2 regions of the Streptomyces sp. MGP-BFMKR1 genome follow, and region 1 is predicted to be linked to the other one. Evidence: riboswitches for the same ligand, from Rfam matches in the RefSeq annotation. Region 1 holds a riboswitch; the other holds the start of a gene.
What was found. Region 1 has a riboswitch for cobalamin ahead of AC3CHW_RS06895 (GHMP family kinase ATP-binding protein). Riboswitches for the same ligand answer to the same signal wherever they lie in the genome.

Region 1 (7,499 bases):
CAGCGGGCCATCGCGCCGGCGTTCAGCACCAGCACCGACCGCCCCGGCACCATCGCCGTCCGCGCCCTCGCCGGCGACCCGCTCCACCTGGAGCTGCGCCTGCTCTACCGGCGGCACAGCATCGCGCACCAGCACATCGACGAGGTCCTGCACCACCTCATCGCCGCCTACGACGACCGGCTCGGGTGCAGCCGGGCCTACGACGCGTGGTGGCTGGCGCACCGGGCCTCGGCGGCGCGGTAGTCCCACGGAGCCAGCCGTACGGGGACCGTCAGCCCGCGAGTTCTCCGAGGACCGCCCAGGTGCGGCGGCGGCTGGCCGGGCCCGCGAGTTCCGTGCCGGAGAACACCACCTCCGTCGCGCCCGCGTCCCGGTAGCGCCGCACCTCGGCGGCGAGCGCCGACTCGTCGCCGATCACCGACACGTCGACGGCGCGCCGCGCGCCCGACAGCTCGATCACCCGCGCGTAGGACGGGATCCGTTCGGAGAAGGCGAGTTGCCCGGCGGCCGGCAGCGGGTGCCGCCCGAAGACCGGGATAGCCGAGGTGCCCACCCGCAGCTCCGGGACCTCGCGCCCGACGATGGCGGCCAGTTGGGGCGAGTCGGCGCCGAAGGTCTGGCCGAACCAGGCCGACCGCGGCCCCGCGGCGGCGGCCTCCCTGGCGAGGTCCACGGTGGCGTCGACCTGGTTGGCGGCGTCCGCCGCGTTGAGCGCGAGTCCCACAGTCATGTCAGGCCCACCCGCCACGGCAGGTCGCGCGTTCCACCCGCCAGTCATCGGTGACGCTTGACCCCGCAAGGTGTGAGTGGTTTATTACTCTTACTGTTGTGGCCGGCCCGCCACGACCTTCGTAACGGCCGTCCGAGACGTCGGGGATCGCTCAACCACCGCACGCACCCACGCCACCCCTCCCACTCCCGCAAGACCCCACACGCGCGCCCGACCACTCCGGTAAACGGCCTGACTAGCAGCCATTTCACCACTCTCCACCACATCCCGCGCTCACGAGCAGGCAGCCGACCCAGCCCAGCCGACCCCCGCGCCACCTCCAGCCACCACCAGCACCCGACCCCGTCCCGAATAGTGACTCACTAACCACACACCCACAGCGAAGGGAAGCCGTCATGTTCACCCCCACCACCCCCACGCCGCCCAAGCCGTATGTCAGCGGGCACTACACGCCGCTGGTCGACGAGGTCACCGCGCACGGCCTCACGGTGCACGGCACCCTGCCGCCCGAGCTGAACGGCCGGTACTTCCGCAACGGGCACAACCCCAGGCCCGGCCACACGCCCACGCACTGGTTCCGGGGCAGTGGCATGCTGCACGGGCTGCGGCTGCGCGACGGGCGCGCGGAGTGGTACCGCAACCGCTGGGTGCGCACCCCCGCCCTCGAAGGCGTCCCCGAGAAGGGCCCGGACGGCGTCCCCGACCCGCGGGTCAGCAGCGCCGCCACGCACGTGGTCGAGCACGCCGGCCGCATCCTCGCCCTCCAGGAGGCGAACCTCCCGTACGAGGTGACGCCCCAGCTCGACACGGTCGGGGCCTTCGACTTCGGCGGCGCGCTGACCACGGCCATGACCGCGCACCCCAAGACCGACCCGGCCACCGGTGAACTGCACTTCTTCGGCTACAGCCCGGTGCCGCCGTACCTCGTCTACCACGTCGCCGACGCACAGGGGCGGATCGTGCGCAGCGAGGTCGTCCCCGGCGCCGGCCCGACCCTGATGCACGACTTCGGGCTCACCGCGCGGCACGTCGTCTGGCTCGACCTGCCCGTGGTCTTCGACCCCGCCGAGCCGTCGGGCATCCCGTACCGCTGGAGCGACGACCACCCGCCGCGCATCGGCGTGATGCCCCGCTCGGGACCGGCGGTCGTGCGGTGGTACGAGGTGGCGCCCGGGGCGCTGCTGCACGTGGCCAACGCGTACGAGGACGAGCGGGGGCGCGTCGTCCTCACGGGGCCGCGTTACGACCGCGCCGGGTGGGAGCAGTCCTGGAAGTGGTGGACCGGGGCGCCCGGCCACGCGCCCGATCCGGTCGTCGGCGCCACCGCCCACCGCTGGGTCCTCGACCCGGTCACCGGGCGCGCCACGGAGCAGCCGTTGGACGGGCTGGTCAGCGAGTTCCCGACGATCAACGAGGAGTTCACCGGGAGCGCGAACCGGTTCGTGTACGGGGTGGCCTTTCCCGGGCCGGAGCTGACCGAGTACGCCGTCGTCAAGTACGACCACGACGCCGGCGGCCGGGAGTTGTCGCGCCTGGGGCCGGGACAGATGCCGGGCGAGGCGGTGTTCGTGCCGGCCGACGGGGGCGTCCGGGAGGACGACGGGTATCTGCTGACCCTGGTCAGCGACCTCGCCGACGACGCCTCGCGCCTCCTGGTCCTCAACGCCGCCGACCTGGGTTCGGGCCCGCTGGCGACCGTCGATCTCCCGCACCGCGTGCCGGGCGGCATCCACGGCTCGTGGATCGACGACAGTCACCTGCCCGGTCCGCACGGCGCGGCCTGAGCGGCGAGCCAGCCGGGCGTTCGTGCGGTGCGCGCGGACGCGCGGCGTGCGGCGGTGTTCAGGAACGCGGCGTGGGGGTGTCCCGCGCCGCCGGCCCGTCCGGCGTCGGTGCCAGGGGGCCGGCCGACCCGTCCGGTGCCGCGAGCAGGGCCAGGCCGTCGCGCGCGGCCGGGGACAGGGTCACGGGGGTCAGGCCGGAGCGCGGCAGCCACCGCACCGCGCCGGTCGACCCGTCCCGCTCCGTGACCCGCAACGGGCCCGGCGCCAGCGTCGCGACGTAGAAGAGGCCCACCAGGTGCCAGCGCACCCCGAGTCGGTGGGCCGCGTAGCTCCGCGCGCCCACCAGGTGCGCGTCCAGCAGTTCCAGGCCCGTCTCCTCGTACACCTCCCGCGCCAGCGCCTGCCGCGGCTGCTCCCCCGGGTCGATGCCGCCGCCCGGCAGGTGCCACAGTCCGGGGGCGAAGACGGGTGAGGCGTCGGAGAGCCGCGTCAGCAGCAGTTGGTCGGCCGTGGTGGCGATGGCGTAGGCCGACACGCGCGTGCGAGCGGGCGTTTCCATGAGTGGGCCTCCGAAGGGAGAGGGTGGCGGGCGGTCGCGGGGTACGCGGCTCCGCGCCACTATCGATCATGGACGGCGCCGCGCCAAGGGGGTGACGCCGGGCTGCGCGGAGCCGCCCGCCGGGTCGGCGCCGGCTCCCGCGAGACCGAGGCCGCCACGGGTTCGGGGGCGTCGCGAGAGCGCGTGTCGCCCGGCCGAGTGCCCGCACGGGCACAGCAGCCGCTTCCTTTCGGTCACGGCTCAATTGACCCGCTTGACCCGCAGGGCCCGAGCGCCCCAGGGCGCCCACGAGCACGGCGCTGCGCCGCAGTTGGCGGACGCTCGCGGGGCCGCGCACCGGACGCCGGGAGGCGGGGCCCGCCCCCGGCGCGTACGGCCGGTGCCCCGCACGCGCCCGGTCGGACGCGGCTGACCGGCCACGACGCGGTCGCCGATGCCCCAGGCACCGGCGGGCCCAGCCCCTCGCGCACCTCGTACACCGTTCGCATCAGGACACCCAGCCACATCAGGACAAGGCTGGAACACGCCCTGTCGCAAGTGGCGCGAGCGCCCCTACGCTGATACGCGCAGTCGGTTCGCGCCACGTCCAGTGGCGCGGCGCAAGAGGGAACCCGGTGTGAGTCCGGGACTGTCCCGCAACGGTGAGTGTGAGCGAACGCCGTCGGCGCGCCCGGCCCCAGGGTCTCGGTGCGCGGCGGTCAGTAGGTGCCCGTCGGAAGTCCGGCAGGTGTTCCACGAGTCCGAAGACCTGCCAACTGCGCACGCGCCCTGTCGCGCGTGCTGTGCACGGTGACCTCGAGGACTGGGTCGGCGGTACAGGCGGTTGACCGGGCGTCGTGCCCGCCGAACCGCCCCCTCCCTTCCGGTCGGCGCTCGGGGCGCGGGACGACGAGGGAGGACGCGTGCATGGTCACGGAAGTCCGCGCCCGGGCCAGCCACCGGCCGATCCACACCCGGCCGCGCCCAGACCCGCGCCGTCGGCACCCCCCGCCGCCCGGGGCGGCCCGTCGGCCGCCGGCTCCGGCGCCGATCCCGGCATCGTTCCCGGTCCCCGCACCGCCGCCGGCGTCTGTCACGGCACGCTGGGCGAGCTGTACCAGGGGCCGCTGCGCGCCGGCGGCGCCCCGGACATCGCCCTCGTGTCGTTCCCCGTGGACCGCCACTCCTGGGCGTACTTCACGCCGGGCGCCGGCCGCCCGGGGGCCCTGCCGCCGGGCGAGAAGGCGGCGCGCGCGGTCCGCCTCTTCCTGGACCACTTCGGCCTGCGGCTGCCGCCCGGCCACTGGAGCACCCACTCCGAACTGCGCGTCGGCGTGGGGATGGCCAGCTCCACCGCCGACATCGTGGCGACGCTGCGCTGCCTGTTCCGCCTCTTCGGGCTGCCCTACGACCAGGGTGTGGTGACCGGCGTGCTGGCGGCGATCGAGCGGGCCGACAGCGTCTTCCTCGACGAGTTCGCGCTCCACCTCAGCGCCCGCCACCAGGTGGTGCGCACGCTGGGCACGGGCATCGGCTTCCACACCGCGTTCGTCACCGAGCCCGGCACCGTGGACACCAGCGCCGTCACCGCGCCGCTGCTGCGGCACTACGCGCGGCGGGCGAGCGAGTACGAGCGGTGCCTGACCGACCTGCTCAAGGGGTTCGAGTCCGCCGACCCGGCCGCCGTCGCCCGGGCGGCGACCACCAGCGCCACGCTCTCCCAACAGGTCCTGCCCAAGCGCACGTTCGCGCGCGTGCTGGCCCACCGCGAGCACTTCGGGGCCGACGGGATCTTCGTCGCCCACACCGGCTCCCTGATCGGCTACCTCTTCGCCCACCGTCCCCCCGCCGAAGCGAAGTCCGAACTGTCCGCCTTCTTCCACTCGCTCGGCCACCAGTGCTCATTCGCCCAAGGAGGCTACGGGTGATCCACCCCCACATCGCCGACGCCCTGAAGGTCCCCGACCTCGTCCGACTCACCGATGACACGGTCCTGATCCGCTTCGAGTCGATGAAGATCTACTCGGCGCTCGCGGCCGTCCGCCACCTCCTGGACCGGGGCACGGTGCGCCCGGGACAGACGCTCGTCGACAGCTCCAGCGGCATCTACGCGCACGCCCTCGCGCTGGCCTGCCACCGCTACCACCTGCACTGCCACATCGTGGCCTCCACCACCGTGGACGCCACGACCCGCGCCCAACTGGAGATCCTGGGCGCCACCGTGGAACAGGTCAGGCCATCGGCCGACCTCAAGCTCGACCAGGAACTGCGGGTGCGACGGGTGCGGGAGATCATCGCCGAGCGCCCCGACGTGCACTGGATGCGCCAGTACCACGACGCCATCCACTACCTCGGCTACCGCGAGGTCGCCGACACCCTCGCGGCGGCCTTCCCCGGCCAGGCGCTGACCGTGGTCGGCGGCGTCGGCTCGGGCGCCTCGACCGGCGGCCTCGTGGCGCACCTGCGGCGCACGGACCCGTCGGTGCGCCTGGTGGGGGTGCAGCCGTTCGGCAGCGTCACCTTCGGCAGCCAGGACCACCACGACCCGGAGGCCATCATCGCGGGCATCGGCTCCTCGATCGTCTTCGACAACGTCCGGCACGACCTCTACGACGCCATCCACTGGATGGACTTCCGACACGCCCTCTCCGGCGCCGTCGCCCTGCTGCGCGAACACGCCGTCTTCGCCGGCCTGTCCACCGGCGCCGCCTACCTGGCCGCCACGGACGACGTCCGCCGCCATCCGGACCGGCTGCACCTGGTCATCGCCGCCGACACCGGCCACCGGTACGTGGAGCGCGTCTTCGCCCGGCACGCCGAGGCCCTCGACGTCGCCTCGCTGGGCCCCGTGGAGATCACCGACCCCGCGCGGATGTCCATGCCCTGGTCCGCGATGGCCTGGAACCGCGGCGCGTGCCCGGCCCACTGGAAGGAGCAGGCGGCATGAGCGTGGTCTGCCTGGAATCGCTCACCTTCGGCCTGGGCCACCTGGTGCGCGCCGCCAACACGTTGGGCGAGCGGCTGCGGCTGCTGACCCGCGACCCGTCGTACTACGCGTACGAGTTGGAACGGCTGCCCGCCGGCGCGCTCGACGTCGTGGAGGTCGACACCTTCGACACCGAGCGGGTGGCCGACCAGTTGGCCGCGACCCCCGGGCTGCGCGGCCTGATCAGCTCCACCGACACCTGGACGCTGGTCGGCGCCGAGCTGACCGCCCGGTTCGGCCTGCCGGGGCTCGACGCCGCGGCGCTGCGGCTGACCCGCGACAAGGCCGCCGTACGCAACCGGCTGCACGCGGCGGGCCTCACCCGAGGCCGGGCCGTGGAGGCCGCCAAGGCCGCGCGTGACCGGGCGCTACGGGCCGCGCTCCTGGAAGAGGTCGGGCTGCCGGCCGTGCTCAAGGACACGGCCGGCACCGGCAGCCAGAACGTCTACCTGGTCCGGGACGAGCGGGAGTGGCAGGCCGCGCTGGACACGGCCGCCGGCCGGCGGTTGACCGGCCGCCTGTTCGCCGAGCCGTACTTCAGCGGCCCGGTCTACAGCGCCGAGACCCTCACCTGGGCCGGCCGCACCCGACTGCTCGGCGTCTCCAGCCGGCTGATGTCGGCGGAACCGTCCTTCCGCGAGGAGGTCACCGCGTTCCCCGTCGCCTTCCCCGACGAGCAGCGGGACGCCCTCGAACGGTGGCTGGACCGGGTGCTGGCCGCCATCGGCTACACCGACCGCTTCGCCCACCTGGAGTTCGTGCTCACCACCGACGGCCCGGAGGTGGTGGAGGTCAACCCGCGCATCGGGGGCGCCCTGGTCGGCGAGGGCCTGTGCCGGGCGCTCGGCACCAACGTGTACGAGGCGATGATCGAGACGGCCGTCGGCCGCCGCCCCCGCCTGCTCGACGCCGAACTGCCCGGCGGTCCCGCCGTCGCCTTCGTCCTCGGCTACCCGGCCGAGCCCGGCGTGTTCACCGAGGTCACCGGCGTGGAGCGGCTGGCGGACATGCCCGGCGCGCCGGCCTGGTACCCGACCAAGCGCCCCGGCGACCGGATCGAGCACCTGACGGACAGCCGGGGCTACGCGGGCATCGTCTACGCCGAGGCCGAGACCGCCGAGCTCGCCACGCACCGGGCCGTGGCCGCCGCCAACGCGCTGCGCGTACGCACCACGCCCCTCCCCGACCAGGCGGAGAACCCGCCCGGCGATGGCTGAGCCCCCGCGCGAGGGCCTGCGCGCCACCCTGGCCGCGCTCAGCGGCCCGCTGCGCTTCCTGCTGCTCAGCTCGTTCCTGATCCCACTCGGCAGCTTCATGGTGCTGCCGTTCATGTCGGTGTTCCTGCACGAACGGCTCGGCATGGGGCTCGGCGCCGTCGGCCTGGTGCTGGCCGCGGCGTCCCTCGTGCAGTTCTCCGGCGGGATCGTGGGCGGGGCGCTCGCGGAGCGGATCGGGCTGCGG
Region 2 (7,499 bases), 5.2 Mb from region 1:
GCAACCGGTGCGGTCGCGGAGGGCGGCGAGCACGTGCCGGGCGAGTTCGTCGCTGCCGTAGAGGGCGTACGGGGCGACGCGGACGGGGCCGCCGAGCGCGCCGGCCATGTAGTGGACGGCGGGCAGTTCCGTGACGAGCGTGGAGACGGCGGTGGCGTGCACGGCGTGCGTGTGCACGATGGCGCGGGCGTCGGTGGCGCGGTAGATCGCGAGGTGCAGCGGGAGTTCGCTGGTGGGGCGCAGGTGGCCGACGCGCACGCGGCCGTCGAGGTCGACGGCGACCAGGTCCCGGGGGCCGAGCGCGTCGTACGGCACACCGCTCGGGGTGACGAGGACGGTGTCGCCCACCCGCGCCGAGACGTTGCCCGACGTGCCGACGACCAGGCCGTCGCGCGTGCTGCGCCGGGCCGTGGCCACCACCTCGCGCCAGGCCGGCGCGAGCGTCGCGGGGTCCGGGACGGCGCCCGCGGCCCGCCGCTCGTGCCGCTCGTCCCACTCGTCCCCGACGCCTCGCTCGTCCGTCTCCCGTGCCATGGGCCACCTCCGGGCCCGATCCTGTCAGGCCCCCTCGCGCCGCGCGCCGGCCGGTGGGCGAGGGGGCCGGCCGAGCCGTCCCGTCGGGTCGTCACGGACGGTGCGGAAGGCTGCTCCGTACGGGTTACGGGAGAACAGAAACGGGAGATCGGATGTCCGTCACATGTACAACGGATTGAGGTCCGCCGCAGGCCGCTCGCACGCCGCTGACCTGCGACGTTGGACGGCCAACGAGGAGGTGTGAGCATGTCCCCGCCACACCCCCCGGGCCACGTCACCGCGATGCCCTACCTAGTTCACCTTCTGTTCACTCTTCGTACCTACGGTCGCCGGGACGTTGCTCCCTCAACGATTGCCTGGGTGAATGGAACACATCACGCTTCTCATCGGGATCGTGATCATCACGGCCTTGGTGTTCGACTTCACGAACGGCTTCCACGACACGGCCAACGCCATGGCCACCACCATCTCGACGGGGGCGCTGCGGCCCAAGACCGCGGTGGCCATGTCGGCGGTACTCAACCTCGTCGGCGCGTTCCTGTCGGTGGAGGTCGCCAAGACCATCTCCGGCGGCATCATCGACGAGGGGTCCGGCATCCAACCGGAAGTCATCTTCGCCGGTCTGGTCGGCGCAATCGTCTGGAACCTGCTGACCTGGCTCGCCGGGTTGCCCTCCAGTTCCTCCCACGCCCTCTTCGGCGGCCTCATCGGCGCCACCCTGGTCTCCGTCGGCATGGACGGGGTCAACGGCGACGCGGTCGTCATGAAGGTCCTCATCCCCGCGGTCGCCGCCCCGCTGGTGGCCGGCGTCGCCGCCCTCGTCGCCACCCGGCTCACCTACCGCATCGCCCGCGACCGCGACCCGCGGGACACCGCCAAGGGCTACCGCGCCGGACAGATCGCCTCGGCCGCCCTGGTCTCGCTGGCACACGGCACCAACGACGCGCAGAAGACGATGGGCGTCATCACCCTGGCCCTGGTCACCGGCGGCGTCGTCGCGCCCGCCTCCGACCCGCCGATGTGGGTCATCGTCTCGGCCGGTGTGGCCATCGCGCTCGGCACCTACCTCGGCGGCTGGCGCATCATCCGCACCATGGGCAAGGGCCTCACCGACATCCAGCCGCCGCAGGGCTTCGCCGCCCAGACCGGTGCCGCGACCGTCATCCTGGCCTCCTCGCACCTCGGCTTCGCGCTCTCCACCACCCAGGTCTGCTCCGGCTCCGTGATGGGCTCGGGCCTCGGCCGCAAGGGCGGCGTGGTGCGCTGGTCCACCGCCGGCCGGATGGTCATCGCCTGGGGCCTGACGCTGCCGGCCGCCGGCCTCGTCGCCGGCGCCGCCGCCCTCCTCGCCGACCAGGGCGACTGGGGCGTGACCACGGTCGCCGTGCTGGCCGTCATCGCCTGCGGCGCCATCTGGCTGGCCTCGCGCCGCAAGCCGGTCGACCACACCAACGTCAACGACGTCGAGGACGCCCCGGCTCCGGCCGCCGCGGCCGTCGCCGCGGACGCGACCGTCCCCGCCACGGCGGACGCCGCCGCCGAGCCGGTCGGGATCGTGACCGCCGCGGTGCGCAGCGTCGCCCCGCCGCCCACCGAGGCGGCCCTCGCCCAGGCGGCCAGCGACACGGCGCCGCAGCCTGCCGCTCCCGGGGACCCGTCGGCGACCGCAGCCGACTCGCTGCCGGCGCAGCCGACCGGCGCCGAGCGCGAGGCGCGCGGCGCCGCGCCGACCACCGCCACACCCGCCACTTCGGCCGCCGCGCCCGCCAAGGCCACGGTCTAGCAGCGGCCGGCCCCGTCCCTCCGTACGGGGCCCGGGTACGCGCCTCGCGCCCGAGCCCCGTACGACGCGGCAGTACCGCCCCGACGACAAGGAAGCAGTGCCATGAACATCGACTGGGCCGCACTCGGCCAGGTCTTCGGCGTGAGCCTGGTGGTGACCGTCGCCATGGTGGGCGTCTTCACGCTCGGCATCGTCGGCACCTCCGCCAAGCCCTCCCGCGACGCGGCCACGGGCGCCGCCGGCACGGCCGGTGGTTCCGGTGCGCTGGCCCGCTCCGGCGCGTACGCCTGCTTCGCGCTGTGCGCGGCGGCGGTGGCGTACGGGATCTATCTGATCGTCGCCTGAGCCCGGAGTTCGTAGCTCGTAGTTCCTCGCCTGGGGCGGTCGCCGCCGCGGGCGCCTCGCCCCGGGCGGGCGGTGCCGTGTGGACACGGCGCCGCCCGCCCGGGGTGCGTGCGTGGCGTGCGGCGCGCGGGGCGGGCGTGCCTCGGCTCGGGCGCGCCGCGCGCGATGGGCCGTCCCGTCGCAGGTCAACGGCGAGTTGACGGGTCTTCCCGGGCCGTGGTGGACTGCCGGAGCCAAACGGCGACAGCAGAGGAAGCCGGTGTGAGTCCGGCGCGGTCCCGCCACTGTCACCGGGGAGCGCTCCCCCAGCGCATGGTCACGGCTCGCACACGGCGGGCTGGAAGGCCGGGGTGCGGCGTCGATCCGGGAGCCAGGAGACTCTCGCCGCCGATCACGTCGAACCAGGGCGCGGACCCTGAGTGAGGACACACCGCCATGGCCTGCTGCCGTCCAGCGCCCTTCGCCCTGCCCCCGTCGCCACGTCGCCGCCGCCCCTTCGGGCCACGGCGACCCGGCGCGGCCCTCCCCCTTCGAGGCGCGACGGCGAACTGACCCATGCGTACCGATCATGTTGCGTACGCCTGCGGTGCCGTCCTCGGCTTTCTGGGCGACCGTGCCGTCGGCGATCCGCGCCGGGGCCACCCGGTGGCCGCCTTCGGGCGCGCCGCCGGCGCCGTGGAGCGACGGTTGTGGCGCGACGACCGGGGCCGCGGGGCCCTGCACACCGCCGTGTGCGCCGGCGGCACGGTGCTCGCCGGGGCGCTGCTGGCACGCGCCGCGCGCCGCCCGGCCACCGGTCGGCCCGCGCGCCCGGCCACGACGCTGGGCGGCATCGCCGCCGAGACGGCGCTGACCGCCGCCGCCACCTGGGCCGTGCTCGGCGGCACCACGCTCGGGCGGGAGGCCCGGGTGATCGGCGCCGCGCTCGCGGCGGCGGACGTCGACGCGGCCAGGGACGCGCTGCCGCGACTGTGCGGGCGCGATCCGCAGGCCCTGGACACCCAGCAGATGGCGCGGGCGGTCGTGGAGTCGGTCGCCGAGAACACCTCGGACGCGGTGGTCGGCGCCCTGGTGTGGGGCGCGGCCGGCGGTGTGCCGGGGCTGCTCGGCTTTCGCGCGGTGAACACGCTGGACGCGATGGTGGGGCACCGCTCGCCGCGCTACCGCAAATTCGGCTGGGCCTCGGCCCGGCTCGACGACGTGGTCGGCTGGCCCGGCGCCCGGCTCACGGCGGCGCTGGCCGTGCTCGCCGGGCCGGACCCGCGCGGCGCCTGGGCCGTCGCCCGGCGCGACGCCGGCAGCCACCCGAGCCCCAACGCGGGCCCGGTGGAGGCCGCGTTCGCCGGCGCCCTCGGCGTGCGGCTCGGCGGCACCCTCGCGTACGCGGGCCGCGTCGAGCACCGGCCGGTGCTGGGCGCTAAGAACCGGCCGGTCGAGGTGGCCGACATCGAGCGCGCCGTACGGCTCTCGCGCCGGGTGAGCACGCTGGCCCTGGCGGTAACCGTCGCCGGGCGACTGGCGTACGGCGCCGCCACCATGGGCACGCACCAGGGGAACCGATGAGGGGGACGGGACGCATGGGCGGTGGGTTGCTGGTCGCCGGGACGACGTCGGACGCCGGCAAGAGCGTCGTGACGGCGGGCATCTGCCGTTGGCTGACGCGCCGGGGCGTCAGGGTCGCGCCGTTCAAGGGGCAGAACATGTCCCTCAACTCCTTCGTCACCCGCGACGGCGCGGAGATCGGGCGGGCGCAGGCGATGCAGGCGCAGGCCGCCCGCGTCGAGCCGACCGCGCTGATGAACCCCGTACTGCTCAAGCCCGGCAGCGACCGCTCCAGCCAGGTCGTGCTGTTGGGCAAGCCGGTAGGCGAGCTGAGCGCGCGCGGCTTCTTCGGGGAGCGGGCCCCCGGCGCCCAGGACCCGAGCCCGGTGCCCGGCGGGCGGCAGGCACTCTTCGAGCCGGTCGTGGCCTGCCTTGAGGAGCTGCGGCGCACGCACGACGCGGTGATCTGCGAGGGCGCCGGCAGCCCCGCGGAGATCAACCTGCGCCGCACCGACATCGTGAACATGGGCATCGCCCGGGCCGCCCGCCTGCCGGTGGTGGTGGTCGGGGACATCGACCGGGGTGGCGTCTTCGCCCAGTTCTTCGGCACCACCGCGCTGCTGGCGCCCGAGGACCAGGAGTTGATCGCCGGCTATCTGGTCAACAAGTTCCGCGGCGACGTCACCCTCCTCGAACCGGGCCTGGAGATGCTGCGCGGGCTCACCGGCCGCCGCACCTTCGGCGTCCTGCCGTACGCGGCCGGCCTCGGCATCGACGAGGAGGACGGGCTGCGGGTCTCGCTGCGCGGCGCCGTCCGCGAGGCGCCCGTCGCCCCGCCGGTCGGCGACGACGTGCTGCGGGTCGCGGTGTGCGCCGTGCCGCTGATGTCCAACTTCACCGACGTGGACGCGCTCGCGGCCGAACCGGGCGTGCTCGTACGGTTCGTCGACCGGCCCGCCGAGTTGGCCGACGCCGACCTCGTCGTGGTGCCCGGCACTCGTGGCACCGTGCGCGCCCTGGCCTGGTTGCGCGAGCGCGGGCTCGCCGACGCGCTGGTCCGGCGCGCCGCCGACGGCCGGCCCGTGCTCGGCATCTGCGGCGGCTTCCAGGCGCTGGGCGAACGCATCGAGGACGAGGTCGAGTCGCGGGCGGGCACCGTCACGGGGCTTGGGCTGCTGCCGGTGCGGGTGCGCTTCGCGCGCGAGAAGACGCTGGCCAGGCCGGTCGGCGAGGCCCTGGGCGAGCGCGTGGAGGGGTACGAGATCCACCACGGGGTCGCGGAGGTCGGCGGAGGCACGGCGTTCCTCGACGGCTGCCGGGTCGGCTCCGTGTGGGGCACGCACTGGCACGGCTCGCTGGAGAGCGACGGCTTCCGGCGCGCGTTCCTGCGCGAGGTGGCCGACGCGGCGGGCCGGCGCTTCGTCCCGGCGCCCGACACCTGTTTCGGGGCGCTGCGCGAGGAGCAGCTCGACCGGCTCGGCGACCTGATCGAGGAGCACGCCGACACCGACGCGCTGCTGCGCCTCATCGAGCAGGGACCGCCCGCGGGGCTGCCCTTCGTCCCCCCGGGCGCCCCCGCGTCCCCCACCCTCGTACCGACCGACGGCGCCGACCGGACTGGCCGCGCTGACCGTACTGACGATGGGATGCCCGCGCCGCGTCAGGCCGCCGCGCCACCGGCCCCACCAGCACCTCCCGGGCCGCGCGCGCCGCAGGCCGCGCCGTCCGTCGAGCACCCCCGCGAGCGCGGGGTCCAGGCCGATCCGGTGGCGCGGGCCGCCACCGACGGCGCACCCCGCCGAAGCACCACCCGCGAAAGGGGCACCAGCTGATGACCTCGGCCACCTACCCGTTCACCGCCGTCGTCGGCATGGCCGACATGCGGCTCGGCCTGCTGCTCAACGCCGTATCGCCCGCGATCGGCGGCGTGTTGGTGCGCGGCGAGAAGGGCACCGCCAAGTCGACCATGGTGCGCGGCATCGCCTCGCTGCTGCCCACCATCGAGACCGTCCCCGGCTGCCGGTTCTCCTGCGACCCGGCCGCGCCCGACCCGGGCTGCCCGGACGGCCCGCACGAGCCGGGCACCGGCGCCACCCGGCCCTCGCGCCTGGTCGAGCTGCCCGTCGGCGCCTCCGAGGACCGTTTGGTCGGCGCGCTCGACATCGAGCGGGCGCTCGCGGACGGCGTGAAGTCCTTCGAACCGGGCCTGCTCGCGGACGCCCACCGCGGCATCCTCTACGTCGACGAGGTCAACCTCCTCCACGACCACCTGATCGACCTGCTGCTCGACGCCGCCGCCATGGGCTCCTCGTACGTGGAGCGCGAGGGCGTCTCCGTACGGCACGCCGCGCGGTTCCTGCTCGTCGGCACCATGAACCCGGAAGAGGGCGAGCTGCGCCCGCAGTTGCTGGACCGGTTCGGGCTGACCGTGGAGGTCGCGGCCTCCCGCGAGCCCGACGAGCGGGTCGAGGTGGTGCGGCGTCGGCTCGCCTACGAGGAGGACCCGGCCGGCTTCGTCGCCCGCTGGGCCGAGGACGAGGCCGAGCTGCGCGCGCGCATCGCGGCGGCCCGAGCGCTGCTGCCGAGCGTCGTGCTCGGCGACGGGGCGCTGCGCCAGATCGCCGCCGTGTGCGCGGCGTTCGAGGTCGACGGGATGCGCGCGGACATCGTGACGGCGCGCACCGCCACCGCGCTGGCCGCCTGGGCCGGCCGTACCGAGGTGACCACCGAGGACGTACGGCAGGCCGCGCTGCTTGCCCTGCCGCACCGCCGGCGCCGCAACCCCTTCGACGCGCCGGGCCTGGACGAGGACAAGCTCGACGAGATCCTCGACGCCTACCAGCCGGAGGCCGAGGGCCAGGCTCCTGAAGAGGGAGACGGTGAGGGGGGCGACGACGACACTGACCCTGACGGCCCTGATGGTCCCGACGGCCCCGGCGGTGGCCGCTCCCCCGACGACGGGCCGCCACGGGACGGCGACGGCCAGGGCTCCGGGCCCGAACAGCCCGCCGAGCAACCGCCGGTGCCGGAGCAGCGCACGGACGACGCGGCACGGCCGGAGGCCCCCGAGGCCGACCCGCACCAGGCCCCGGCCACCGGCGAGGGCGGCGAGGGGCAGGGCGTGGACGCGCGGGGCGCGGCGCCGGAGCGGCCCGCCGTGGCCGCCGGCGAGCCGTTCGCCGCGCGCATGCTGAACGTGCCGGGACTCGGCGAGGGCGCGGCCGGCCGGCGCTCGCGGGCCCGCACCGCGCACGGGCGCACCACCGGCTCGCGCCGCCCACACGGGGCGCTGGGC

Region 2: another riboswitch for cobalamin. It lies ahead of AC3CHW_RS28225 (cobalamin biosynthesis protein); the one in region 1 lies ahead of AC3CHW_RS06895 (GHMP family kinase ATP-binding protein).

What each region holds. Positions count from the first base shown of each region.
Region 1 is NZ_CM173408.1:1,871,629-1,879,127, forward strand. Features, by position in the region: gene AC3CHW_RS06875 (LysR family transcriptional regulator) at 1-243, shown strand, start outside; gene AC3CHW_RS06880 (LLM class flavin-dependent oxidoreductase) at 272-730, opposite strand; gene AC3CHW_RS06885 (carotenoid oxygenase family protein) at 1,126-2,514, shown strand; gene AC3CHW_RS06890 (NUDIX hydrolase) at 2,573-3,073, opposite strand; cobalamin riboswitch at 3,628-3,843, shown strand; gene AC3CHW_RS06895 (GHMP family kinase ATP-binding protein) at 3,976-4,980, shown strand; gene AC3CHW_RS06900 (cysteine synthase family protein) at 4,977-5,999, shown strand; gene AC3CHW_RS06905 (ATP-grasp domain-containing protein) at 5,996-7,255, shown strand; gene AC3CHW_RS06910 (MFS transporter) at 7,248-7,499, shown strand, end outside.
Region 2 is NZ_CM173408.1:7,032,177-7,039,675, reverse strand. Features, by position in the region: gene AC3CHW_RS28240 (class II aldolase/adducin family protein) at 1-534, opposite strand, end outside; gene AC3CHW_RS28235 (inorganic phosphate transporter) at 899-2,317, shown strand; gene AC3CHW_RS28230 (hypothetical protein) at 2,420-2,662, shown strand; cobalamin riboswitch at 2,913-3,042, shown strand; gene AC3CHW_RS28225 (cobalamin biosynthesis protein) at 3,218-4,225, shown strand; gene AC3CHW_RS28220 (cobyric acid synthase) at 4,240-6,036, shown strand; gene AC3CHW_RS28215 (putative cobaltochelatase) at 6,036-7,499, shown strand, end outside.